DNA from 3 places in the Pseudomonas sp. AC255 genome. Region 2 is predicted to be linked to each of the others. Evidence: riboswitches for the same ligand, from Rfam matches in the RefSeq annotation. Region 2 holds a riboswitch; each other region holds the start of a gene.
What was found. A riboswitch is a leader RNA that binds a small molecule or an ion and turns the genes downstream of it on or off. The one in region 2 is predicted to bind cobalamin.
Positions count from the first base shown of each region.

Region 1: linked by a shared signal. The riboswitch ahead of ACZZ0K_RS08810 (ABC transporter substrate-binding protein) and the one ahead of cobO (cob(I)yrinic acid a,c-diamide adenosyltransferase) in region 2 are both predicted to bind cobalamin.
Region 3: linked by a shared signal. The riboswitch ahead of ACZZ0K_RS11660 (CbtB domain-containing protein) and the one ahead of cobO (cob(I)yrinic acid a,c-diamide adenosyltransferase) in region 2 are both predicted to bind cobalamin.

Region 1 covers NZ_OZ409841.1:1,889,050-1,896,835, reverse strand. Annotated here, with positions in the region: gene ACZZ0K_RS08830 (ABC transporter permease) at 1-124, shown strand, start outside; gene ACZZ0K_RS08825 (ABC transporter ATP-binding protein) at 142-1,296, shown strand; gene map (type I methionyl aminopeptidase) at 1,500-2,291, opposite strand; gene ACZZ0K_RS08815 (ParD-like family protein) at 2,288-2,515, opposite strand; cobalamin riboswitch at 2,653-2,846, shown strand; gene ACZZ0K_RS08810 (ABC transporter substrate-binding protein) at 2,987-4,000, shown strand; gene ACZZ0K_RS08805 (FecCD family ABC transporter permease) at 3,997-5,013, shown strand; gene ACZZ0K_RS08800 (ABC transporter ATP-binding protein) at 5,010-5,774, shown strand; gene metE (5-methyltetrahydropteroyltriglutamate--homocysteine S-methyltransferase) at 5,986-7,786, opposite strand, start outside.
Region 2 covers NZ_OZ409841.1:3,470,897-3,478,682, reverse strand. Annotated here, with positions in the region: gene hda (DnaA regulatory inactivator Hda) at 26-730, shown strand; gene ACZZ0K_RS15815 (C40 family peptidase) at 922-1,539, shown strand; partial or broken gene ACZZ0K_RS15810 (C40 family peptidase) at 1,755-2,290, shown strand; gene ACZZ0K_RS15805 (PQQ-dependent sugar dehydrogenase) at 2,418-3,731, opposite strand; gene ACZZ0K_RS15800 (hypothetical protein) at 3,798-4,382, opposite strand; cobalamin riboswitch at 4,544-4,773, shown strand; gene cobO (cob(I)yrinic acid a,c-diamide adenosyltransferase) at 4,856-5,467, shown strand; gene ACZZ0K_RS15790 (cobyrinate a,c-diamide synthase) at 5,464-6,846, shown strand; gene bluB (5,6-dimethylbenzimidazole synthase) at 6,843-7,493, shown strand; gene cbiB (adenosylcobinamide-phosphate synthase CbiB) at 7,490-7,786, shown strand, end outside.
Region 3 covers NZ_OZ409841.1:2,554,183-2,561,968, forward strand. Annotated here, with positions in the region: gene cobN (cobaltochelatase subunit CobN) at 1-1,319, opposite strand, end outside; gene cobW (cobalamin biosynthesis protein CobW) at 1,323-2,387, opposite strand; cobalamin riboswitch at 2,487-2,698, opposite strand; cobalamin riboswitch at 3,594-3,812, shown strand; gene ACZZ0K_RS11660 (CbtB domain-containing protein) at 3,936-4,133, shown strand; gene ACZZ0K_RS11665 (CbtA family protein) at 4,145-4,846, shown strand; gene ACZZ0K_RS11670 (cobalamin biosynthesis protein) at 4,843-5,256, shown strand; gene cobM (precorrin-4 C(11)-methyltransferase) at 5,335-6,081, shown strand; gene nfuA (Fe-S biogenesis protein NfuA) at 6,226-6,810, opposite strand; gene ACZZ0K_RS11685 (fatty acid cis/trans isomerase) at 6,914-7,786, opposite strand, start outside.

The DNA of each region.
Region 1 (7,786 bases), 1.6 Mb from region 2:
GACCACCCTGCGCCAGGACCTGACCCCGGTGATCGCCGTCGCTTCGACGCTGCTGATCGGCCTGTCAGTGTTGGTCATGGTGATCGCCGCCGCCCTGCGCCGGCGCAACGAAATCAGCGCCTGAGCGCCCAGGAGTACGACATGAGTGCCGTGATCAAAGACGCATCCCAGCAGAGCGACAAACCCCTGGTCAGCCTGCGCAACCTGAACAAGCACTACGGCGATTTTGCTGCAGTCGATAACATCTCGCTGGACATCAAGGACGGTGAATTCCTCACGTTCCTGGGCTCCAGCGGCTCGGGCAAAAGCACCACGCTGTCGATGCTCGCCGGTTTTGAAACACCGAGCAGCGGCGAGATCCTCGTCAACGGCCAGTCGCTGGTCAACGTGCCGCCGCACAAGCGCGACATCGGCATGGTTTTTCAGCGTTACTCGCTGTTCCCGCATCTGTCGGTGCGCGACAACATCGCCTTCCCTTTGGCGATCCGTAAACTGGCTGCCGCCGAGCGCGAAAAGCGCGTCGATGCGATGCTCAAACTGGTGCAGCTCGAACAGTTCGCCCATCGCCGCCCTTCGCAACTGTCTGGCGGCCAGCAACAACGGGTTGCCATCGCTCGCGCCTTGGTTTACGAGCCGCGCATTCTGCTGATGGATGAACCGTTGGGCGCGCTGGACAAGAAGCTGCGCGAGGACTTGCAGGATGAACTGCGCCAGCTGCACCGGCGCCTGGGCATCACCATCGTCTACGTGACCCACGACCAGGAAGAAGCCATGCGTCTGTCGCAACGCATCGCGATTTTCAGCCACGGCAAAATCGTTGGTCTGGGCAGTGGTTATGACCTTTACCAGAATCCGCCCAATGCATTTGTCGCGTCGTTTCTGGGCAATTCGAACTTCCTCAAGCTCAAGGCGCAAGGCAATGCAGCAGCGAGTTTCGAGGGCCAGTCGTTGTCGATTCGGCTGACGTCCGGGTTGCACACTGATCAGGATGTGCTGCTGATGGTGCGTCCGGAAAAGGCCTTGGCGCTGAGCACGCAGCAGGCGCTGGATGAGCCGCTGGCAGCGGGCTGGAATGAGGTGTCGGCGAACGTTGTGGAGGTGCTGTTTCTCGGTGAAAGCCAGACGTGCAGCGTGGTGACTGCGGGCGGGACGTCGATGACGGTGAAAGCGCTATCGGCAGCGGGCATGCCGCTCAAGGCCGGCGATCCGGTACGAGTGCGCTGGGCGACGGCGGATGCTTGTGTTTATACCGAGTGGACCGAGAGCGATTTGAACAAGGCTGCCGGGGCTCACTGATTGCGCTGAGTCAGTTGGATCTACCCCCTCACCCCAGCCCTCTCCCCCACGGGGGGCGAGGGGGAAAGGGAGCCGATCTTCATGCTGTTCAAAATGTAAGTTCGACTCGGTATCGCACGTCGGCGTATCTCGCAACAACACCTCGGTCAGTCCCCTCTCCCATTGGGAGAGGGCTAGGGTGAGGGCAAGCAGGCGACACGGTATTAGCCAATGGCCCGGTACCCTTCAATCTCATCCGGCCAAGCCGTCAGCACTTCGAACCCGCTCTCCGTCACCGCGACCATATGCTCCCACTGCGCCGACAAGGAGCCATCCTTGGTCAGCACCGTCCAGCCATCCGGCATGTTCTTCACATGGCGTTTGCCGGCATTGAGCATCGGTTCCACGGTGAAAATCATCCCGGCCTTAAGCTTCAGCCCTTGATTGGGAAAGCCGTAATGCAGGATTTGCGGTTCGTCGTGATAGACCTTGCCGATGCCATGGCCGCAGTACTCGCGCACCACGCTGAAGCCCTCCGCCTCCGCCAGGCTCTGGATCGCATGACCGATATCGCCCAGCGTTGCGCCCGGCTTCACTGCACGGATGCCTGCGCACATCGCATCGTAAGTGGTCTTGATCAGGTGCTGCGCCTCGGGGCTTGCCTCACCCACGACATACATGCGACTGGTATCGCCGAACCAGCCATCCTTGATCACGGCGATGTCGAGATTGACGATGTCGCCATCCTTCAATGGCGTACCCGATGGAATGCCGTGACACACCACGTCGTTGACCGACGCGCAGACGGTTTTCGGAAAGCCGTGATAACCGACGTTGGCTGGCACCGCCTTCTGCACATTGACGATGTAATCGTTGCACAGTCGATCCAGCTCATCGGTGGTCACGCCAGCCTTCACATGCGGCACCAGCATTGCCAGCACTTCAGCGGCGAGTTTGCCGGCGGCGCGGGATTTTTCGATGTCGGCCGGGGTGTTGATCTTGATCTGGTTTCTCATGCGCTGACGGCTTCCTGAGTCAGTTGTTGCAGATCCAGCCCACCATTCTGTTCGGCGCGGATCAGCAGGCGGCAAATGGCGCTGTGGTCGAGATTGGGATGCAGCTCGGCGAGCATGCCGATGCGCATCCAGTGCTCAGCCTGCGCGTTGATCGAGCGGCTGAGGGCGTTGCTGGAGATACGCAGGTTCTCGTGCATGTCCTCTGAAATCTTTACGATGCCCATGTCTATATCCGATACGAAATGTATATGGATCGTATACTAGCCAAGCTTACCCTCGGATTGCAAACGCTCCGCCACGCAAACACGCACCCGTGCAGGAGCTGCCGAAGCAGAATCGGCTCCCCATCAGCGGCCTGATCGACTACCATGCCCGCGCCGGTTTCCACACGGAATTAATAGGGAATCCGAAATGCTTGCACAGCATCAATCGGAACTGCCCCCGCAACTGTAGGTGCCGAGCCTGCTCCTTGACTGCCACTGGGTGACTCCCGGGAAGGCCGGAGCGTGGCGATGACGCATCAGTCAGGAGACCTGCCGGCACAGTGACTGACCAACCGGCGGGGTGTCCGGGAAGGACATCGTGCCGTGCGCATTTTCCCCGTGCCGGCCTTGCGCAGTTTCCACGACCGCGCCCGAGGTGTGTTTCCAAACCGTACCCGCCCGCTCCCGTACGGTTCCCTTGGAGACTGCCCCATGCTGCTGCCCCGCGTTGCCACCCTGCTCACCGCTCTGAGCCTTTGCGCCCTGGCGCAAGCGGCGCCGACTGCGTATCCGCTGACCGTCGAAAACTGTGGCAGCAGCCTGACCTTTCAGCACGCGCCTGCGCGCACGGTGACCATCGGCCAGGCCGGCACGGAAATGCTCTATGCCTTGGGTCTGGGCGACAAAGTCGTTGGCACTTCGCTGTGGTTCAACGACGTGCTGAGCACATACAAAGCGCAGAACGACACGATCGAGCGCCTCGCCGATAACGAGCCGAGTTTCGAAGCGGTGATCGCTAAACGCCCGGAGCTGGTTGCCGTCGAGCTGGAATGGATGGTCGGCCCGCAAGGCGCGGTCGGCACCCGCGAGCAGTTTCATGAACTGAAGATTCCGACCTATCTGCTGCCCTCCGATTGCGAAGCCAAGGACAACCTCGTCGGTTCGGACGGCACGCGGCTGGCGCCGTTTCGCATCGACAGCATCTACAAAAGCGTGAGCCAACTGGCGGCGATTTTCGATGTGCAGGCGCGTGGCGAGCAGCTCAATGAGCAGCTCAAAGCCAGCCTCGCGCAGTCGATCGCCACCGCGAAAAAGCAGCAGCGCAAAGACGTCAGCGCCCTGGTGTGGTTCTCCAGCGCCGAGATGGACATCGAGCCTTTCGTGGCCGGGCACAAAGGTGTGCCCGATTTCATGCTCAGCACCCTCGGCGTGCGCAACGTCGTCGAGTCGGATGAAGAATGGCCAACCGTCGGCTGGGAAACCATCGCCAAGGCCAACCCGACGTTTCTGGTGATCGCGCGCATGGATCGTCGACGTTTCCCGGCGGACGACTATCAGAAGAAACTCGCCTTCCTGCGCAGTGATCCGGTGACGCGCAACATGGACGCGGTCAAGCACAACCGCATCATCATCCTTGACGCCATGGCCATGCAGGCCAGCCTGCGCACCTTCGACGGCCTCGAACAACTGGCCAGCGCCATCAACGGCTACGACCTGTCGCCATGAGCAGACGCCTGATCCGTTTGCTGCTGGTGCTGTTGACGCTGTCGGTCGCGCTGATTGGCGGCGTGGCCATTGGTGAGACTTCGATCGAGCCGAGCGTGGTGTTGCAGGTGCTGGCGAACAAGCTGTGGGGCGCCGGTTATGTGCTCGACCCGATCGACGAAGGCATTGTCTGGAACTATCGCCTGACCCGCGCGCTGGTCGCGGCGGCCTGCGGCGCCGGTCTGGCGACCTGTGGCGTAATCCTGCAATCGCTGCTGCGCAATCCGTTGGCCGATCCGTATCTGCTGGGAATTTCTGCTGGCGCCTCGACCGGCGCGGTGATGGTCGCCCTGCTCGGCGTCGGTGCCGGGGCGATTTCATTGTCGGTCGGTGCTTTTGCCGGCGCGGTGACCGCTTTCGCACTGGTGATCCTGTTGGCGCGAGTCAGCGGCTCGGCCAGCGGCACCGGGCAGATCATTCTGGCCGGGATTGCCGGCTCGCAGCTGTTCAACGCCCTCACCGCTTTTCTGATCACCCGCTCGGCCAGCTCGGAACAGGCGCGCGGGATCATGTTCTGGCTGCTCGGCAATCTCGGCGGCGTGCGCTGGCCGTCGGTGTGGCTGGCGGTGCCGGTGGCTGTGTTGGGGTTGGTTGTTTGTCTGTGGCATCGCCGAGCGCTGGATGCGTTCACCTTTGGTGCGGACTCGGCGGCGTCTCTCGGCATTCCAGTGCGACGTGTGCAGATTCTGTTGATTGGCTGCGCCGCGCTGGTGACGGCGGTGATGGTGTCGATTGTCGGCTCGATCGGCTTTGTCGGTCTGGTGATTCCCCATGCCGCGCGGTTGTTGCTCGGCACCGGCCATGCCCGTCTGCTGCCGGCCAGTGCGTTGGGCGGCGCAGTGTTTCTGATCGCCGCCGATGTGCTGTCACGCACCCTGATCAAGGGTCAGGTGATCCCGGTCGGCGTGATCACTGCGCTGGTCGGCGCGCCGGTGTTCGCGCTGATTCTGGTGGGCCGGAGATCGGCGCGATGAACACGGTTTTGAGTTGTGCTGATGTGGGCTTCAAAGTGCGCGGTGCCGAGTTGCTCAACGGTGTCAGCCTCGACGTTGAGCGCGGCGAGACCCTGGGCATTGTCGGGCCGAACGGTTCGGGTAAATCCACGCTGCTGAAACTGCTCGCCGGCCTGCGCGAACCGAGCGCGGGTCGGGTGCAGCTCGACGGTCGGACGCTGCGCAAGATGTCGCGGCGCAGCATCGCGCAGACGCTGGCGGTGGTTGAGCAACAGGCCGATACCGACGATGGCATTCGCGTGTTCGACGCGGTGGCGCTGGGGCGGACGCCGTGGTTGTCGGCGCTGCAACCGTGGTCGCCGGCCGATGACGCCATCGTCGAGCAAGCGCTGGTCGACGTCGACGCCGTGCACCTGCGCAACCGCCTCTGGCGCAGCCTCTCCGGCGGGGAACGCCAACGCGTGCACATCGCCCGCGCACTGGCGCAGCGCCCGCAGATCCTGCTGCTCGACGAGCCGGCCAACCACCTCGACATCCAGCATCAGATGAGCATTCTGCACGTGGTGCGCGCACTGCCGGTGACTACGCTGATCGCCCTGCACGATCTCAATCAGGCGCTCAAGTGCGATCGCCTGGCGGTGCTGGAGCGCGGGCGTCTGGTCGCGCTTGGCGAGCCGCTGCAAGTGCTGACGCCGGAGCGGTTACAGACGACTTTCGGGGTCAGGGCGCACTATCTGACGGACCCGTTCGATGGTGCGCCGATATTGCGCTTCCTTGCTTGATGCATGTGTAGCTGACACACCGCTTTCGCGAGCAGGCTCGCTCCCACAAAGGATTTGTGTGTTGCCGTGAATGACGGGGAGAACGCGAATTCTGTGGGAGCGAGCCTGCTCGCGAAGGCGTCAGGTCATCCAACATTGATGTCGATTGACACACCGCTTTCGCGAGCAGGCTCGCTCCCACAAAGGTTATGTATTCCCGGGCGGTAGAGGATCAGGCCCACTCTTTGCGCAGTTGCCGCGCGGCGCTGACCATGTGCACCAGCGCCGCTTCGGTCTCTGGCCAGCCTCGGGTCTTCAACCCGCAATCCGGATTGACCCACAGCCGCTCCACCGGAATACGCTGCGCCGCTTTGCGCAGTAAACCGACCATTTCCGTCACATCGGGAATCCGTGGCGAGTGAATGTCGTACACGCCGGGGCCGATGTCGTTCGGGTAGGCAAACGCTTCAAACGCTTCGAGCAGTTCCATGTCCGAACGCGAGGTTTCGATGGTGATGACATCGGCGTCCATCGCCGCGATCGACTCGATCACATCGTTGAACTCGCTGTAGCACATGTGCGTGTGGATCTGCGTTTCGTCGCGCACGCCGGAGGCGCACAGGCGGAATGCTTCGCTCGCCCAGTGCAGATACGCCGGCCACTGCGCCCGGCGTAACGGCAAGCCTTCACGGAACGCCGCTTCGTCGATCTGGACGATTTTGATTCCCGCCGCCTCCAGATCATTCACCTCGTCACGAATGGCCAGCGCCAGTTGTTGAGCCTGCACCTCGCGGCTGACGTCTTCGCGCGGGAACGACCACATCAGCATGGTCACCGGGCCGGTCAGCATGCCTTTCAAGACCTTGTCGGTTAGGCCTTGGGCGTAGCGGATCCACTCGACCGTCATCGCCTGCGGGCGGCTGAGGTCGCCGAAAATCACCGCCGGTTTGACGCAGCGCGAACCATAGCTCTGCACCCAGCCAAAGCGGGTGAAGGCATAGCCGTCGAGCTGTTCGGCGAAGTATTCGACCATGTCGTTGCGCTCGGCCTCACCGTGCACCAGCACATCCAGGCCGAGGCGTTCTTGAATTTCCACCGCGTGGCGAATCTCCGTGTGCATCGCATCGGTGTAATCGGCCGCGCTGAGCTTGCCTTGCTTGTAGGCCTGACGCGCCAGACGGATCGCCGACGTTTGCGGAAACGAGCCAATGGTGGTGGTCGGGAATAACGGCAGGTCGAGCTTGCCGCGCTGTTTGGCAATACGCTGGGCAAACGGCGATTGCCGTTGCGCATCCCTGGCAGTGATCGCCGCGACCCGCGCTTGCACCGCCGGTTTGTGAATACGCGGCGAGGCAGCGCGGCTGGTCTGCACCGAACGGCTTTGCGCGAGGGCACGCAGTACCTTCGGCGCTTCCGGTTCGCTGACCGCTTGAGCGAGCACGGCGACCTCTTCGCACTTCTGCACGGCGAACGCCAGCCAGCTTTTCAGTTCGGCATCGAGCTGGTCTTCGCGGCCCAGATCAACCGGGCTGTGCAGCAATGAACAGGACGGTGCTACCCACAATCGATCACCCAGACGCTCATGAGCATGGCGCAGCGTCGCCAGCGCGTTTTGCAGATCGCAGCGCCAGACGCTCCGACCGTTGACCACACCCAACGACAGCACCTTATAAGCCGGCAGACGATCCAGAATGGTCGGGTACTGATCCGGCGCGCGCACCAGATCGATGTGCAAGCCATCGACAGGCAGGTTCGCCGCCAGACCGAGGTTTTCTTCCAGACCACCGAAGTACGTGGCGAGCAGTTTTTTCAGCGGATCGCGCTGGATCTGGTTGTAGGCGCGCTCGAAGGCATTCTTCCAGTCCTGCGGCAAATCGAGCACCAGAATCGGCTCGTCGATCTGCACCCACTCCACACCCAACGCCGCCAGCCGCGCGAAGATCTGGCCGTACAGCGGCAGCAGGCGATCAAGCAAATCGAGTTTGTCGAAGTCGACGCCTTTGGTTTTGCCCAGCCACAGATAGGTCAGCGGA
Region 2 (7,786 bases):
TTCCTTTGAGAACTGTTCAGTCAGCATGAAACCGATTCAGCTGCCCCTAGGTGTGCGTCTGCGTGACGACGCCACCTTCATCAACTACTACCCAGGCGCCAATGCCGCTGCACTCGGCTATGTCGAGCGTCTCTGCGAAGCCGACGCCGGGTGGACGGAGAGCCTGATCTACCTGTGGGGCAAACACGGCGTCGGGCGCACGCATCTGTTGCAGGCCGCGTGCCTGCGCTTCGAGCAGATGGGCGAACCGGCGGTATATCTGCCGCTGGCCGAGTTGATGGATCGCGGCGTGGAAATCCTCGACAACCTTGAGCAGTACGAACTGGTCTGCCTGGATGACTTGCAGGTGATTGCCGGCAAGGCCGACTGGGAAGAGGCGATGTTTCATCTGTTCAATCGTCTGCGTGACAGCGGCCGGCGCCTGCTGATCGCCGCGTCCACTTCGCCGCGCGAATTGCCAGTGAAGCTGGCCGACCTGAAATCGCGCCTGACCCTGGCGCTGATCTTCCAGATGCGCCCACTCTCCGATGAAGACAAATTGCGTGCGCTGCAATTGCGCGCATCCCGTCGCGGTCTGCACCTGACCGATGAAGTCGGGCACTTCATTCTCACTCGCGGCACGCGCAGCATGAGCGCGCTGTTCGATCTTCTCGAGCAGCTTGATCAGGCGTCCCTGCAAGCGCAACGCAAGCTGACCATTCCCTTCCTTAAGGAAACTCTTGGCTGGTAGTAGTGGGCTTTTGCCAGCTTTCAGGCGCCAGAAAACCCACGTCCCTACGCCGATTCACCGGCCAGACGAGTTACGCGCTTAGATGTAAACGCGAAACCGGGAAGTCACATAAAGTTCGATTGAATTTGCAAATGAGGACGATAGCGGGCATAGTCTCGGCTTCTTTACAACTATCAGCCACGGTCGTGCCCATGCTAAAGCGCTTCGCACCCCTCGTGCCTCTCGCACTCGTTACCCTGTTATTCGGTTGTGCTGCTCATTCTCCGGTTCAAGAGCCGCCGCAACAGGTCAAGAATTCTGCTACTGCCCAGTCTTCCGTTATTTACCAGGAAGAGCTGGACACCGAAAAAGAACTCAACCAGTTCAACGGCAGCAAGCCTTATCAGCTTCCTGTTCTGGCTGACAGCATCCTCGAACGCGGTATGTCCCTGATCGGTACTCGTTACCGTTTCGGCGGAACTTCTGAAGCCGGTTTCGATTGCAGCGGTTTCATCGGTTACCTGTTCCGTGAAGAGGCGGGCATGAACCTGCCGCGCTCCACTCGCGAAATGATCAACGTTGATGCGCCGCTGGTTTCGCGCAGCAACCTTGAGCCGGGTGATCTGCTGTTCTTCGCCACCAATGGTCGTCGCGGTCGTGTCAGTCACGCCGGCATCTACCTGGGTGACAACCAGTTCATTCACTCCAGCAGTCGTCGCAGCGGCGGTGTTCGCATCGACAGCCTGGGTGACAGCTACTGGAGCAAGACCTTCATCGAAGCCAAGCGTGCACTCGCCATGGCGCCGACCGTGGTCACCGCTCGCAAGTAACCTGCATGTCGCTGCGTTCGCGGCGACAAAACGGCACGGCAACGGAGTAGACCTAAACTTTACAAGGTGAAGTTAAAGTCTTACTTGAAGTTTGCCGCGTAGCCGCTAGAATCCTGAATCTATATTGATGGCAAACCGCCTGCGTGATGACGTAGGCGGTTTTGTTTCTGTCCATTCGGCAGAGAAAGCCGCAGCCAGATCAGGATGTTCTGCTTATGACGATGTCGGCCCGCCTCACCTTGATCCTTTGCGCCGCGCTGCTCAGCGCCTGCGCCAGCCGCACACCGCCGCCAGCCCCCGTGGTTCGCGCGCCGATCGTGTTCGCTCCCTCCCAGGCTTTTTCCCCGTTGCTGAAGACGTGTTGTTCCGTGCCCTCGGCCTGGTCGGTACGCCGTATCGCTGGGGCGGCAACACCCCGGATTCCGGTTTCGATTGCAGTGGTCTGATCGGTTTCGTATACCGCGACGCGGCGGGCATTTCGCTGCCACGCTCGACCCGCGAAATGATCGTCATGCAGGCGCCGAATGTCGGCAAGGAAGGCTTGCAAACCGGCGACCTGATTTTCTTCGCCACCAATGGCGGCTCGCAGGTCAGTCATGCGGGGATTTACGTCGGCGAGGGTCGCTTCGTGCATGCACCGGCCACTGGCGGCACGGTCAAGCTCGACAGTCTGTCGAAAGCGTATTGGCAGAAGGCGTATCTGAGCGCCAAGCGGGTGTTGCAGCCGGGGCAGCTGGCGCATAACCCCTAGTGCGTATGCATAACTAAATGTGGGAGCGAGCCTGCTCGCGAAGGCGGAGTGTCAGTCGACAATGATCTGACTGATAAACCGCTTTCGTGAGCAGGCTCGCTCCCACATTTTTTGCTTCGCGCTTAGCTTAATTGCTGGCCGAAACGCGCCAAATTTTGTTCCCGACATCATCCGCCACCAGCAAGCTACCTTGCTGATCGATCACCACGCCTACCGGGCGGCCCAGCGCGTTCTCGTCCTTGTCGAGGAAGCCGGTCAGCACGTCCACCGGCTGCCCGGTCGGTTTGCCACCACTGAACGGCACGAAAATCACCTTGTAGCCACTGTGCGGTTTGCGGTTCCACGAGCCGTGCTGGCCAATGAATGCGCCTTCCTTGAATTGCGCCGGCAAGCGGTTGCCCTCTGCGAAAGTCAGGCCCAGCGAAGCGGTGTGCGGACCGACCGCGTAATCCGGAGCGATGGCCTTGGCCACCAGATCCGGATTCTGCGGTTTGACCCGCACATCGACGTGTTGCCCGTAGTAGCTGAACGGCCAGCCATAGAAGCCGCCGTCCTTGACCGAGGTGATGTAGTCCGGCACCAGATCGCTGCCGATTTCGTCACGCTCGTTGACCGCTGTCCACAAGGCGCCGCTGGTGGGTTCCCAAGCCAGGCCGTTGGGGTTGCGGATACCCGAGGCGAAGATCCGGTGATTGCCGGTCGCACGATCCACTTCCCAGATCGCCGCGCGGCCTTCTTCCTGATCCAGGCCGTTTTCGCCGACGTTACTATTCGAGCCGACGGTGACGTAGAGCTTGTTGCCGTCCTTGCTGGCGATGACGTTTTTGGTCCAGTGGTGATTCAGCGTGCCGCCGGGCAAGTCGACGACTTTGATCGGTTGGGTCTTGATCTCGGTGGCGCCCGGCTCGTAGTTGAAGCGCAGCAGGCGGTCGGTGTCGGCAACGTACAAATCGTTGCCGACCAGCGTCATTCCAAACGGCGAATTGAGGTTCTGCAGGAACACCGTGCGGGTTTCTGCGACGCCGTCGTGGTCGGCATCACGCAGCAGGGTGATGCGGTTCGGGCTGGGCACGCCGGCGCCGGCCTTGCCCATGACTTTCTTCATCACCCAGCCACGAATGCCTTTGCTGTCATCGGGCTTGGGCGGCGCATTGGTCTCCGCCACCAGCACATCGCCGTTGGGCAGCACGTAGAGCCAGCGCGGGTGATCAAGGCCTTCGGCAAACGCGGCGACCTGGGTGCCGGCCGCTGCGGTCGGTTTCGCGCCGTCCGGCCAGCCCACCGCCGGGGCGATGTTGACTGTCGGGATCAGCGTCTTGTTCGGTTCGGGCAGTTTCGGTGACGGGCCGGTGCCGTCGGAGACTTGCAGGCTGGAGGTTTCACCGCAGGCGGCGAGCCCGCCAGCGACGGCGATGATAAGAGCGAGTTGGGCCTTGCGCATTGCTGATCTTCCCTATGAATGCATTCCTAAACATAGAGGAGGGCGCAGGCCCGATGGTTCAACTGCTCAACCGCGGGCTTCCTTGAACAGCACGGCGATGCCGGGATGATAGTTGCCCGCGTCGCTGTGCAATTTGCGATAGGCGTAGGGGAAATACCAGGCCACGGCGCAGGTGTGTTCCTTTTGCAGGTCGTCGACCATGTCCTGCAGTTCTTCAGGGCTGGCGCTGTGCTGGGCTTTTTGCGGAGCAACAAAGAGGCAGCCGAGCTTGAGATCGCTGGCGTAGCTGATGCGCTTGGCATCAGCGGTGACGTCGAGCAGTGCCTGGGTCAGGTTGAGGTTGTTGACCCGTGGCCAGCGTTGCGTGGCCTGAATGAACGCGCGGTCTTCGGCGCCGGCAATCAGCAGGTCGGCGCGAGCATTGCGTTCGCCTTCTTCGTTCTGTTTGCGCGTGGCCGTGTCGTTCAGCGTGACCATTTCAGCCATCCACGCCGCTGCCGCGAGCAGGCCGAGATTGGCTTTCTCGTCGTGCCAATATGGCGTGTCGTTGTCGCCGCGTACGGTGTTGTAGCGATCGATACAGTCAAACCAGCGTTCCAGCACCGGGCGCAGGAATTCCAGGCGCGGGTTGCTGATGATCATGCCTTGCATCGTCGTCATCCTTATTGTTGTAGTGGGCTTTCGAAAAAAGCATGGCTCTTTGATATCACTTGTCGCAGTCTGGCACAAGATTGCCGCTGCACAATGGATCAGCGGCAGTTATTCGCGCGCAAAGCGCCTCTTCAATTGACGCTCCACCCCCAACCCTCTAACCTTCGCCGCTTGTTTCAGGTGCTCTGTGGCCCCGCGTCGACAGAGTGAAACAGGGAAGCCGGTGAGGGTGGTCTTCGAGCGAAGTCACGACGATCCCGGCGCTGCCCCCGCAACGGTAAATGAGTGAAAACTGCGCCTTGAGCCACTGCCTCGAAAGAAGCGGGAAGGCGCGCAGTCCGGCGAAACGCCGCTCATGAGCCCGGAGACCGGCCTGATCCATCTCAGCGGCATCACGGTGGGCGATGCCAGGCTTTTTGCCGTCTATTCTTGTGCCTGCCCGCCGTTATCCAGCCTCAACGGAGAGCTCCCCCATGACTGATTCCCCCGAGCGTGACGAACGCCATCTGGCGCGCATGCAGCGCAAGAAAGCCGTGATCGACGAACGCATCGCCAGCTCGCCCGACGAATGTGGCTTGGTGCTGGTGCTGACCGGCAACGGCAAAGGCAAGAGCAGCTCGGCGTTCGGCATGCTCGCCCGCGCGATGGGCCACGGCATGCAGTGCGGCGTGGTGCAGTTCATCAAGGGCCGCAACAGCACTGGCGAGGAATTGTTTTTCCGCCGCTTCCCCGAGCAGGTACGTTTCCACGTCATGGGCGAAGGCTTCACTTGGGAAACTCAGGATCGTCAGCGCGACATCGCCGCTGCGACCGCCGCTTGGGAAGTCTCGCGTGAATTGTTGCGCGACCCTTCGATCGGTCTGGTGGTGCTCGATGAATTGAACATCGCCCTCAAGCACGGCTACCTCGATCTCGATCAGGTGCTCAGCGATTTGCAAGCGCGCCCGCCGATGCAGCACGTGGTGGTCACCGGTCGCGGCGCCAAGCCGGAAATGATCGAGATGGGCGACACGGTTACCGAGATGGGCATGCTCAAGCACGCCTTTCAGGCCGGGATCAAAGCGCAGAAAGGCGTCGAACTTTGAAGCAACCACGTCACTGCCCGGCGGTGTTGATCGCCGCGCCGGCCTCCGGTCAGGGCAAGACCACCGTCACCGCCGCACTTGCCCGTTTGCATCGCAATCAGGGGCGCAAGGTGCGCGTATTCAAATGCGGCCCGGACTTTCTCGATCCGATGATCCTCGAGCGCGCCAGCGGTGCGCCGGTGTATCAACTGGACATGTGGATGGTCGGCGAGCAGGAAAGTCGCCGGCTGTTGTGGGAAGCCGCCGCCGAAGCCGACCTGATTCTGATCGAGGGCGTGATGGGCCTGTTCGACGGCACGCCGTCCAGCGCTGATCTGGCGCGCCACTTCGGTGTGCCGGTGCTCGGCGTGATCGACGGCACCGCCATGGCGCAGACCTTTGGCGCCTTGGCGCTGGGCCTGGCCAAGTATCAGCCGGACTTGCCGTTCGCTGGCGTGCTGGCCAACCGCGTCGGCACCTTGCGCCATGCGCAATTGCTCGAAGGCAGCCTCACCGAAGGTCTGCGCTGGTACGGTGCGCTGTCCCGCGAAACCGGTATCGAATTGCCGAGCCGCCACCTCGGCCTGGTTCAGGCCAGCGAATTGAATGATCTGGATCTGCGCCTCGACGCGGCCGCCGATGCGCTGGCCAGCAGTTGCGAGGTCGCGCTGCCACCGGCCGTTGAATTCGCCGCGCCTGACGTCATCGCCGCCGAGCCTCTATTAAAAGGTGTGCGCATCGCCGTTGCCCGCGATGAAGCCTTTGCCTTCACCTATGGCGCCAGTCTCGATCTGCTGCGGGCGATGGGCGCCGAATTGCGCTTCTTCTCGCCGATCCGCGACACGCAATTGCCCGAGGCGGACAGCCTGTATCTGCCGGGCGGCTATCCAGAGTTGCATCACGTCGCGCTGGCGCAAAACGCCTCGATGCTGGCGGCGATCCGCGCCCACCATACGGCGGGCAAGCCGTTGCTCGCCGAGTGTGGCGGCATGCTTTATCTGCTTGATTCGCTGACCGACGTGGAAGGCAACCGTGCTGAGCTGGTCGGTTTGCTCAAGGGCGAGGCGGTGATGCAGAAGCGTCTGGCGGCGCTGGCGTTGCAGGCGGTTGAATTGCCGGAAGGGGAGTTGCGTGGGCATACCTATCATCATTCCCTGACCACCACAGAGCTGACGCCGATTGCCCGTGGGCTGAGTCCCAATGGCGGGCGTGGGGCCGAGGCGGTTTATCGCGAGGGGCGGATGACGGCTTCTTATGTGCATTTTTATTTCCCGTCGAATCCGACTGCGATTGCCGCATTGTTTGCGCCAGATCGTGAGGCCGCCTTCGCGAGCAGGCTCGCTCCCACACTGGATGACCTGAACCCTGTGGGAGCGAGCCCGCTCGCGAAAGGCCCATGACCGACAACACCTTCTCCGAAGCCGAGCGCGCAGCGGTCTACAAGGCCATCGCCGAGCGCCGCGACATGCGCCACTTCACCGGCGGCAGCGTCGAGCCGCAACTGCTGCGTCGTCTGCTCGAAGCCGCTCATCAAGCGCCGAGCGTCGGTCTGATGCAGCCCTGGCGCTTCATCCGCATCAGCGATCGTGCTCTGCGCGGGCAGATCCGCGATCTGGTGGAAGAAGAACGCATCCGCACCGCCGAAGCCCTTGGCGAGCGCAGCGATGAGTTCATGCAGCTCAAGGTCGAAGGCATCAACGACTGCGCCGAAGTGCTGGTCGCAGCGCTGATGGACGATCGCGAAAAACACATCTTCGGTCGGCGCACGTTGCCGGAAATGGACATGGCCTCGCTGTCCTGCGCGATCCAGAATCTGTGGCTGGCCTCCCGTGCCGAAGGCCTGGGCATGGGCTGGGTCTCGCTGTTCGAACCGCAAGCCTTGGCGGATTTGCTCAAGTTGCCGGCCGGTGCCAAGCCGCTGGCGGTGTTGTGTCTCGGCCCGGTCAAGGAATTCTATCCAGCACCGATGCTGGTACTTGAAGGCTGGGCGCAGGCGCGGCCGCTCAACGAGTTGCTGTACGAAAATTATTGGGGAGTGAGTCAATGAGTGTGGCGTTGCTGAGTGTCGCCGCAGTAGCGCTGGATGCGCTGCTCGGTGAACCGAAACGCTGGCATCCGCTGGTGGCGTTCGGCAATTTTGCCGGGCGCATCGAGCAACGCTTCAACGCCGGCGGCCGGGGCTGGCGCAGCCACGGTGTGACCGCGTGGGTGCTCGCGGTGCTGCCGCTGACCTTGCTCGCCACAGCATTTTCCTGGGCGCCCTATGTGGGCTGGATTGTCGAGATTCTCGCGCTGTATTGCGCCCTCGGCATGCGCAGCCTCGGCGAACATGTCGCACCG
Region 3 (7,786 bases), 920 kb from region 2:
TTGCTGACACCACCGAGCAATTGCTGGATCAGCTCGGTGCCACTATCGGGCAACTCGGCCGTGACCGGATAACCCTCTTCGCGCAAAGCGCGCAGGATGTTCAGCGCCGCCGCTGGCGTATCGAGGCCGACACCGTTGCCAATGCGGCCGTCGCGGGTCGGGTAGTTGGCAAGGATCAGCGCGATGCGTTTTTCGCCATTGGGCACCCGCCCCAGAGCAATCCAGCGCCGCGCCAGTTCGGCGACGAAATCCATGCGTTCAGGTTGGGCGCGATAACAGACCACATCGGACTGGCTGCGCTCGCTGCGCCAGGCCAGATCCTTGAAGCTGATCGGTCGGCTGATGATGCGCCCGTCGAGTTCCGGCAAAGCAATGTGCATCGCCAGATCGCGCGGCCCGAGGCCCTGTTCACTGTCGCGCCAGCCGGGCTCATTGTCCTGGGCGCAGATCGCTTGAATCACCGGGATGTTGCGGCGAAACGGGCGCAGATGCGGCGCCTCGGGACTCGATTGGGCAAAACCGGTGGTGTTGAGAACCACCCCCGCCTCGACTTCATCCAGCCAGTCCTCGACCACCGAAAGGCAGCCGGGCTCCTTCAGACTCGCCACCGCGATCGGCAGCGGATTGAGTCCGGCTGCCTGCAAACGCTGACAGAACACATCGATGAACGCCGTGTTCGCCGCCTGCAAATGCGAGCGATAAAACAACAGCGCCGCCACCGGTTGACCGGGCAGCCATTCGGCTTGCCAGTCACTCAGGGCAGCGCTGTTTTTCTGTGGGTGATAAATCGCCGTGCGCGGCAGGGTTTGCGGCTCGCCCCACGAATAATCCCGGGCAAACCACTGGTCGCCCAGGCAACGGAAGAAATCCAGCGCATTGCCCATGCCGCCCTGACGCAGGAATTGCCAGAGTCGATCGCGCACTTCGGCGCTGACCGTGCTCAAGTCACTGAGCTCGGGGTCCGGGCGGTCATCGCCAGGCACCAGAATCAGTTGCACGCCGCGTTCGGACAACTCGACCAGCCGCTCGACACCGTAGCGCCAATAGGCAATGCCGCCATGCAGGGAGATCAGAATGACCTTGGCGTGGCGCAGCACTTCGTCGACATACAGATCGACCGAGGCATGATTCTGCACCTGCATCGGGTTGGCCAGACGCAGGCTCGGATAATCATCGGGCAGTTGCTGCGCAGCCTCCGCGAGCAGCGCCAGGCTGGAATCGCCGCTGCACAGGATCACCAACTCGGCGGGGGTTTGTCCGAGATCGGCAATGTTGTCATCCGAGACGAATCCGCCGGGCTGGGTCCTGAGCAGGTGCATGACTTAAACGCTGAGCGCAGCGCGCAACTGCGCTTCGAGTTGTGCCGCATCAAGCTCCTGACCGATCAGCACCAGACGCGTGACGCGCGCTTCTTCGGCGCCCCACTGACGGTCGAAATGCTTATCGAAACGCGTGCCCACGCCCTGGATCAACAGGCGCATCGGCTTGTTCGGAATCGCCGCGAAGCCTTTGACCCGCAGGATGCCGTGCTGCACCACCAGTTGCGTCAGCGCGTCGAGCAGCAGGCTTTCGTCGGCTTGCGGCAATTCGATGGAGATCGAATCGAAGGCGTCATGATCGTGATCGTCGTCATCACCGTCGTGGTGATGATCGTGGTGGCTGTGGCGGCTGTCGATATGCTCTTCAGAGCCGGCACCGAGGCCGATCAACACGTCGAGCGGCAGGCGGCCGTTGCTGGCTTCGATGATTTTCACTGCTGGCGGCAGCTCTTCGGCGACTTCAGCGCGTACGCGAGCCAGGTCTTGCGGGCTGGTCTGGTCGGCTTTGTTGAGGATCACCAGGTCAGCGCTGGCCAGTTGATCGGCGAACAATTCGTGCAGCGGCGACTCGTGATCAAGGTTCGGATCGAGTTTGCGCTGGGCATCGACCTGATCCGGGAACGCAGCGAAGGTGCCAGCAGCGACGGCCGGGCTGTCGACCACGGTGATGACTGCATCGACGGTGCAGGCACTGCGAATTTCCGGCCACTGGAAGGCTTGCACCAACGGCTTGGGCAGGGCCAGGCCGGAGGTTTCGATGAGAATGTGATCAAGGTCACCGCGACGGGCGACCAGTTCGCGCATCACCGGGAAGAATTCTTCCTGCACCGTGCAGCACAGGCAGCCGTTGGCCAGCTCATAAACGCGGCCGCTGGCCTCTTCTTCGGTGCAGCCGATGGTGCATTGCTTGAGGATTTCACCGTCGATGCCCAACTCGCCAAACTCATTGACGATCACCGCAATGCGCCGGCCCTGAGCGTTGTCGAGCATGTGCCGCAGCAGCGTGGTTTTGCCCGAACCGAGGAAACCGGTGACGATGGTGACGGGGAGTTTGGCCAGTGTTTTCATCGGTATGCCCTTTGGCAAGCGGCGGGCATACGGGACGAGAACCGGCAGCGCGCGTGCACGCCGGAAGCATTCGCCACCGGATCACCCCGCCCGGTTGTAGTGAGAATCTGTGACGAGGCAGGTCTCCTGGCTGACGGCGTTCAGGCGTTGGGCCTGGCGTCCATTGCGCCTTCCCGCTGGCTCATCGGTTGAGCTGGCAGTGGCGTGGCAACGAACATCACCGTTCACAGTTGCGGGGGCAGCCGCGGCTTTGACCGCGTTCCCTTCTTAGCTTCGGCAAGTGCCGAAGAACCTCGAAAGCGCAAGGCTACGCATGGGTCCGTCGTGGGTCAATGGTCGGTGAGTCTGAAACTGGGGGTATATCCGTTGCTGCGGTAACGGCTTCTTATGGTTTCGCTCTTACAGCGAGTCCCTTTTTCAAACGCCGGAGTGCCGGCCCAGCAAAAAGGAACCAAAAGGCTTTGCCCCGGCGTACGGCCCGCTCGCTGGGGCTCGGGGTACCTTCGTTACGGGACCGATCCGGGCGCAGCGGCTACGGTTTGCTTCGCTGCACCTCCTTCCGCTGTGTACGACTGCGTCGTACGGTCGCTGCGCTCCCCCCGGATCGATCCCGTAACGAAGCCTGCCGAAGGGGCGAAAGATCAAAAGCCAGAGCAAAAGCAAAGGCAAAAGCAAAAGATCGCAGCCTTCGGCAGCTCCTACAGTTGGATCGCGCACCAGCTCAAGAACAGGTTGGCTGTCAGGCCGCCTTCGCGAGCAGGCTCGCTCCCACAAAAGCAAAAGCAAAGCAGCGCAGCTGCCCGCGGCGAAGCCGCACCACTCAACAATGAGCGCAAGCTCGAGTGCTTTTGATCTTGATCCACCGGCGACGTCGGAAGGGTGAGTGGAGGGATTGATCCGGGCGTGGGAGCGCAGCGACCGTACGACGCAGTCGTACACAGCGAGTGTAGGTGCAGCGAAGCAAACCGGAGCCGCTGCGCCCGGATCAGTCCCGGAGCGAAGGAACCCGAGCCTGCGAGGGCCGAACGTAGGAGCAAGTCTTTTGGGTGCTTTTTCGGCGTTTGGAAAAAGTGCCTCGCCGTAAGGGCGAAACCGTAATCAGCAACACCCGCAGCAACGGATATACACACAAAAACATCAGAAAAATGCCCACACCGCAGTACCGGAAACTCCCGGAAATTGACTAAAAACCCAAACCCATGTTCTCCTGCACACCTTGTTACGGGTGCCCTTCACAGGGTGAAACGGGAAACCGGTGAATCATGTGCTTTACTCAAAGCCATGTCAGTCCGGTGCTGCCCCCGCAACGGTAAGCGAGCGAAGCGTCAGATCCACTGTGCCCCGGCATGGGAAGGTGATGCTTGCAGGTCGGCGACCAGCCAACCCCTCGCGAGCCCGGAGACCGGCCCGCAACACCCAGCACGCGCAAGCGCCGCTGAACACAAACAAACCCGCGGTGGGCGGGCGCTGTTCGAAATCCCTGCGTGCCCGGCCCGCAGGGATTTTCATGCGCTCTGTTTACCCGCTGACATTTCAGAGGGAAGCGCTATGTCGATCATCAGTAACACCGTCAGCCACACTGACCACATTTCCAGCAGCACCACACTCGGCCAACGCGTCGTCGCCGCCCTCTTCGCCTCGATCCTCGGTGCCAGCCTGGTCTGGTTCGCCGGTTTCTCGCACATCGAAGCGGTGCACAACGCCGCCCACGATACCCGCCACAGCGCCGCGTTCCCGTGCCACTGAGGCTTGCCGAAATGATCAAGCGTATCGCGCAAACCGCAGGCTTCACCGGCTTGCTGGCCGCCCTGCTCCTGACCTTGCTACAGAGTTTCTGGGTATCGCCACTGATTCTGCAGGCCGAAACCTTCGAGAAGTCCGAACCGGTCGCGCAAGTCCACGAACACGCCGTCGGCACCGCCGCCCACAGCCATGATGGCGAAGCCTGGGAGCCGGAAGACGGCTGGCAGCGCGTGGTCTCGACCACTGGCGGTAATCTGGTGGTGGCGGTGGGTTTCGCCCTGATGCTCGCCGGCCTGTACACCTTGCGCGCGCCGACCAAGACCTCGCAAGGGCTGCTCTGGGGTCTGGCCGGTTACGCCACGTTCGTTCTCGCGCCGACCTTGGGCCTGCCACCTGAGTTGCCGGGCACAGCCGCCGCCGATCTGGCTTCGCGGCAGATCTGGTGGATCGGCACTGCCGCTTCGACCGCTGTCGGCCTGGCACTGATCGCTTTCAGCCGTCACTGGCTGATGAAGCTTCTTGGTGTAGCGATTCTCGCCGTGCCGCATGTGATCGGCGCGCCGCAACCGCAGGTGCATTCGATGCTCGCTCCAGAGGCACTGGAAACCCAGTTCAAAATCGCTTCGCAGCTGACCAACGTCGCGTTCTGGCTGGCCTTGGGCCTGATCAGTGCATGGTTGTTCCGCCGCAAAAGCGCAGGCCCATATCAGGCATGACCGATGACCGCGCAGCGCCGACCCTCGTGGTCGGTCTCGGCTGCCAGCGGGGCTGCCCGGCCAGTACGTTGCGTGCGTTACTCGACCAGGCTTTGCAGGCACACCGCATCGAACTGCGAGCGGTCAAGGCTCTGGCGAGTATCGATCTCAAGCGCGACGAACCGGGGTTGCTGGAACTGGCCACACAGTTGAACCTGCCGCTGCAGTATTTCAACAGTGCCGAACTGGCGCCCTATCAGCAGCGCCTCAGCCATCAATCGCAGATCGCCTTTGAGCGCACCGGCTGCTACGGCGTGGCGGAAAGCGCCGCGCTGGCGCTCGCCGAGCAACTGATTCAGGCGCCGGCGAAACTGCTGATCCACCGGCAGAAATATGCGCAGGCCACGCTGGCATTGGCCGGCGCTGCATAAAATCCCGATAATCCCCGCCATCGATCATGAGCACGCTTCATCTGCAGTGTGCCTGCGCCTCTTCACAAGGATTCAACGATGACCGTCTACTTCATCGGCGCCGGCCCCGGCGACCCGGAACTCATCACCGTCAAAGGCCAACGGCTGATTCGCAGCTGCCCGGTGATTATCTACGCCGGTTCGCTGGTACCCGCAGCGGTGCTGGAAGGTCATCAGGCCGAAATCGTGGCCAATAGCGCTGAACTGCATCTGGAACAGATCATCGATCTGATCAGGACTGCCCATGCCCAAGGCCAGGATGTGGCCCGTGTGCATTCCGGAGACCCAAGTCTGTACGGCGCGATTGGTGAGCAGATCCGCTACTTGCGTGAGCTGAACATTCCTTTCGAGATCATTCCGGGCGTAACCGCGACGGCGGCATGCGCAGCGCTGCTGGGCGCCGAGTTGACCCTGCCGGACATTTCGCAAAGCGTGATCCTGACCCGTTACGCCGACAAGACCGCGATGCCCGCCGGCGAAGAACTGGCGAGCCTGGCGCAGCACGGCGCGACCATGGCCATTCATCTGGGGGTCAATCATCTGGAAAAGATACTGGTTGAACTGCTGCCGCATTACGGCGCGGACTGCCCGATTGCCGTTATTCACCGCGCGACATGGCCGGATCAGGACTGGGTGGTAGGTACATTGGCGGACATTGCCGCAAAGGTCGAGGCCAAAGGCTTTCGGCGTACGGCGCTGATCTTGGTTGGCAGGGTGCTGGGCAGCGAGGTGTTCAGCGAGTCTTCGTTGTATCGGGCCGGGCATGCGCATCTTTATCGCCCTTGAAGACGCTTTCGCGAGCGGGCTCGCTCCCACAGGTGATTGCATTTCAATGTGGGAGCGAGCCTGCTCGCGAATGGGGGCGGCAAAAGTTACCCATAAAAAAACGGCGCTCACGGGGCGCCGTTTTTCATGATCGCAGCGAACACCTTAGTAGTAGGCGTTTTCTTTCTGCGTGTGGTCGGTCACGTCGCGAACGCCCTTGAGCTCCGGAATGCGCTCGAGCAAGGTGCGCTCAATGCCTTCTTTCAAGGTTACGTCAGCCTGGCCGCAGCCCTGGCAACCGCCGCCGAACTGCAACACGGCAATGCCGTCCTCGACAACATCGATCAGGCTGACCTGACCGCCGTGACTGGCCAGCCCCGGGTTGATCTCGGTTTGCAGGTAATAGTTGATGCGCTCGTTGACCGGGCTGTCGGCGTTGACCATCGGCACCTTGGCGTTTGGCGCCTTGATGGTCAGCTGGCCGCCCATGCGGTCGGTGGCGTAATCAACGACCGCGTCATCAAGAAACGCTTCGCTGAAGGAATCGATGTAGGCGGTGAAGCTTTTCAGCCCCAGCGCGGTGTCTTCAGGCTTCTCTTCGCCCGGCTTGCAGTAGGCAATGCAGGTTTCGGCGTACTGGGTACCAGGCTGGGTAATGAAAACGCGGATGCCGATGCCCGGGGTGTTCTGCTTGGAGAGCAGATCGGCCAGGTAATCATGGGCGGCGTCAGTAATGGTAATAGCGGTCATAAAAACTCCTCGCAGGCGTGGGCGCAGTTTACGCCAATCGGCGCGGCTGACAAAGTCCTAGTATTTTTGTCGGGAAAGAATCTCGTAACACGCCTGCGAATCATCAAAGGTTCTCGTACCGATTCATATCCAGCACGCCCTCTTCCACCGGGTCGGTTTCGTGGATGTATTGGCTCAGATCGTGGAAATACAGCCAGAACTGCGGGTGACTGCGCCGAATGCCCCAGCGTTCGACGATCTTTTCGAACCGATTGGCATCCTTGGCATTCTCCATCGCATCGACAAACGCCGGCACCTGCTCGGCCGGGACGTTGAACATGAAATTCGGGTAACTGGTGAGTACGCCCGGATAGACAGTCAACGTGTCGAGCCCCGGCTGATAGCGCAGCGACTCACCGAGCAAAAACGCCACGTTGCTGTGGGCGCGGTTGCGCAGCACGCTGTAGACCTCGCGCTTGCCACTGGCGGTTTCAACGCGCAGCAAGGTCGCTTCGGGCAACTGGTCGATGACTTTCAACCCTGCGGCCGGTCGCGAGGCCAGACGGCTCAGGGCCTGCTCGGCGTTCTGCAACGCCGGATCGATATTCGGTCGCGAGCAATAAGCGCCGTCGCAGCGATTGATCGGGTCCGGCCGTGCATTCAGATCGCCGTAGCGCGCCAGCAACTGCATGGCGAAATCGTGTTTCGGGTCTTTTTCGTCGAGTTTCAGCGCGGTCGGTTTGTCGTCATCGATCGCCTCGTAATCGAGCCACATCTTGAACTGACCGCCATCCTGATACCAATCGTTGAGGTAATCCTCGCGCGAGTCGGCGGGCATCAGGCGCAGGAAGTTCTGCTCGGCGCCGTTACGGATCAGGTCGAAATACAGGCGAGTCTGCGCTTGATGGGAGACGTTGCCGAACACGTCGAAGTTAACCGCGAGCTGATAATAGGTGCGCTCCAGCAGCGGATAGTCGAACAGCCACATGGTTTGCGG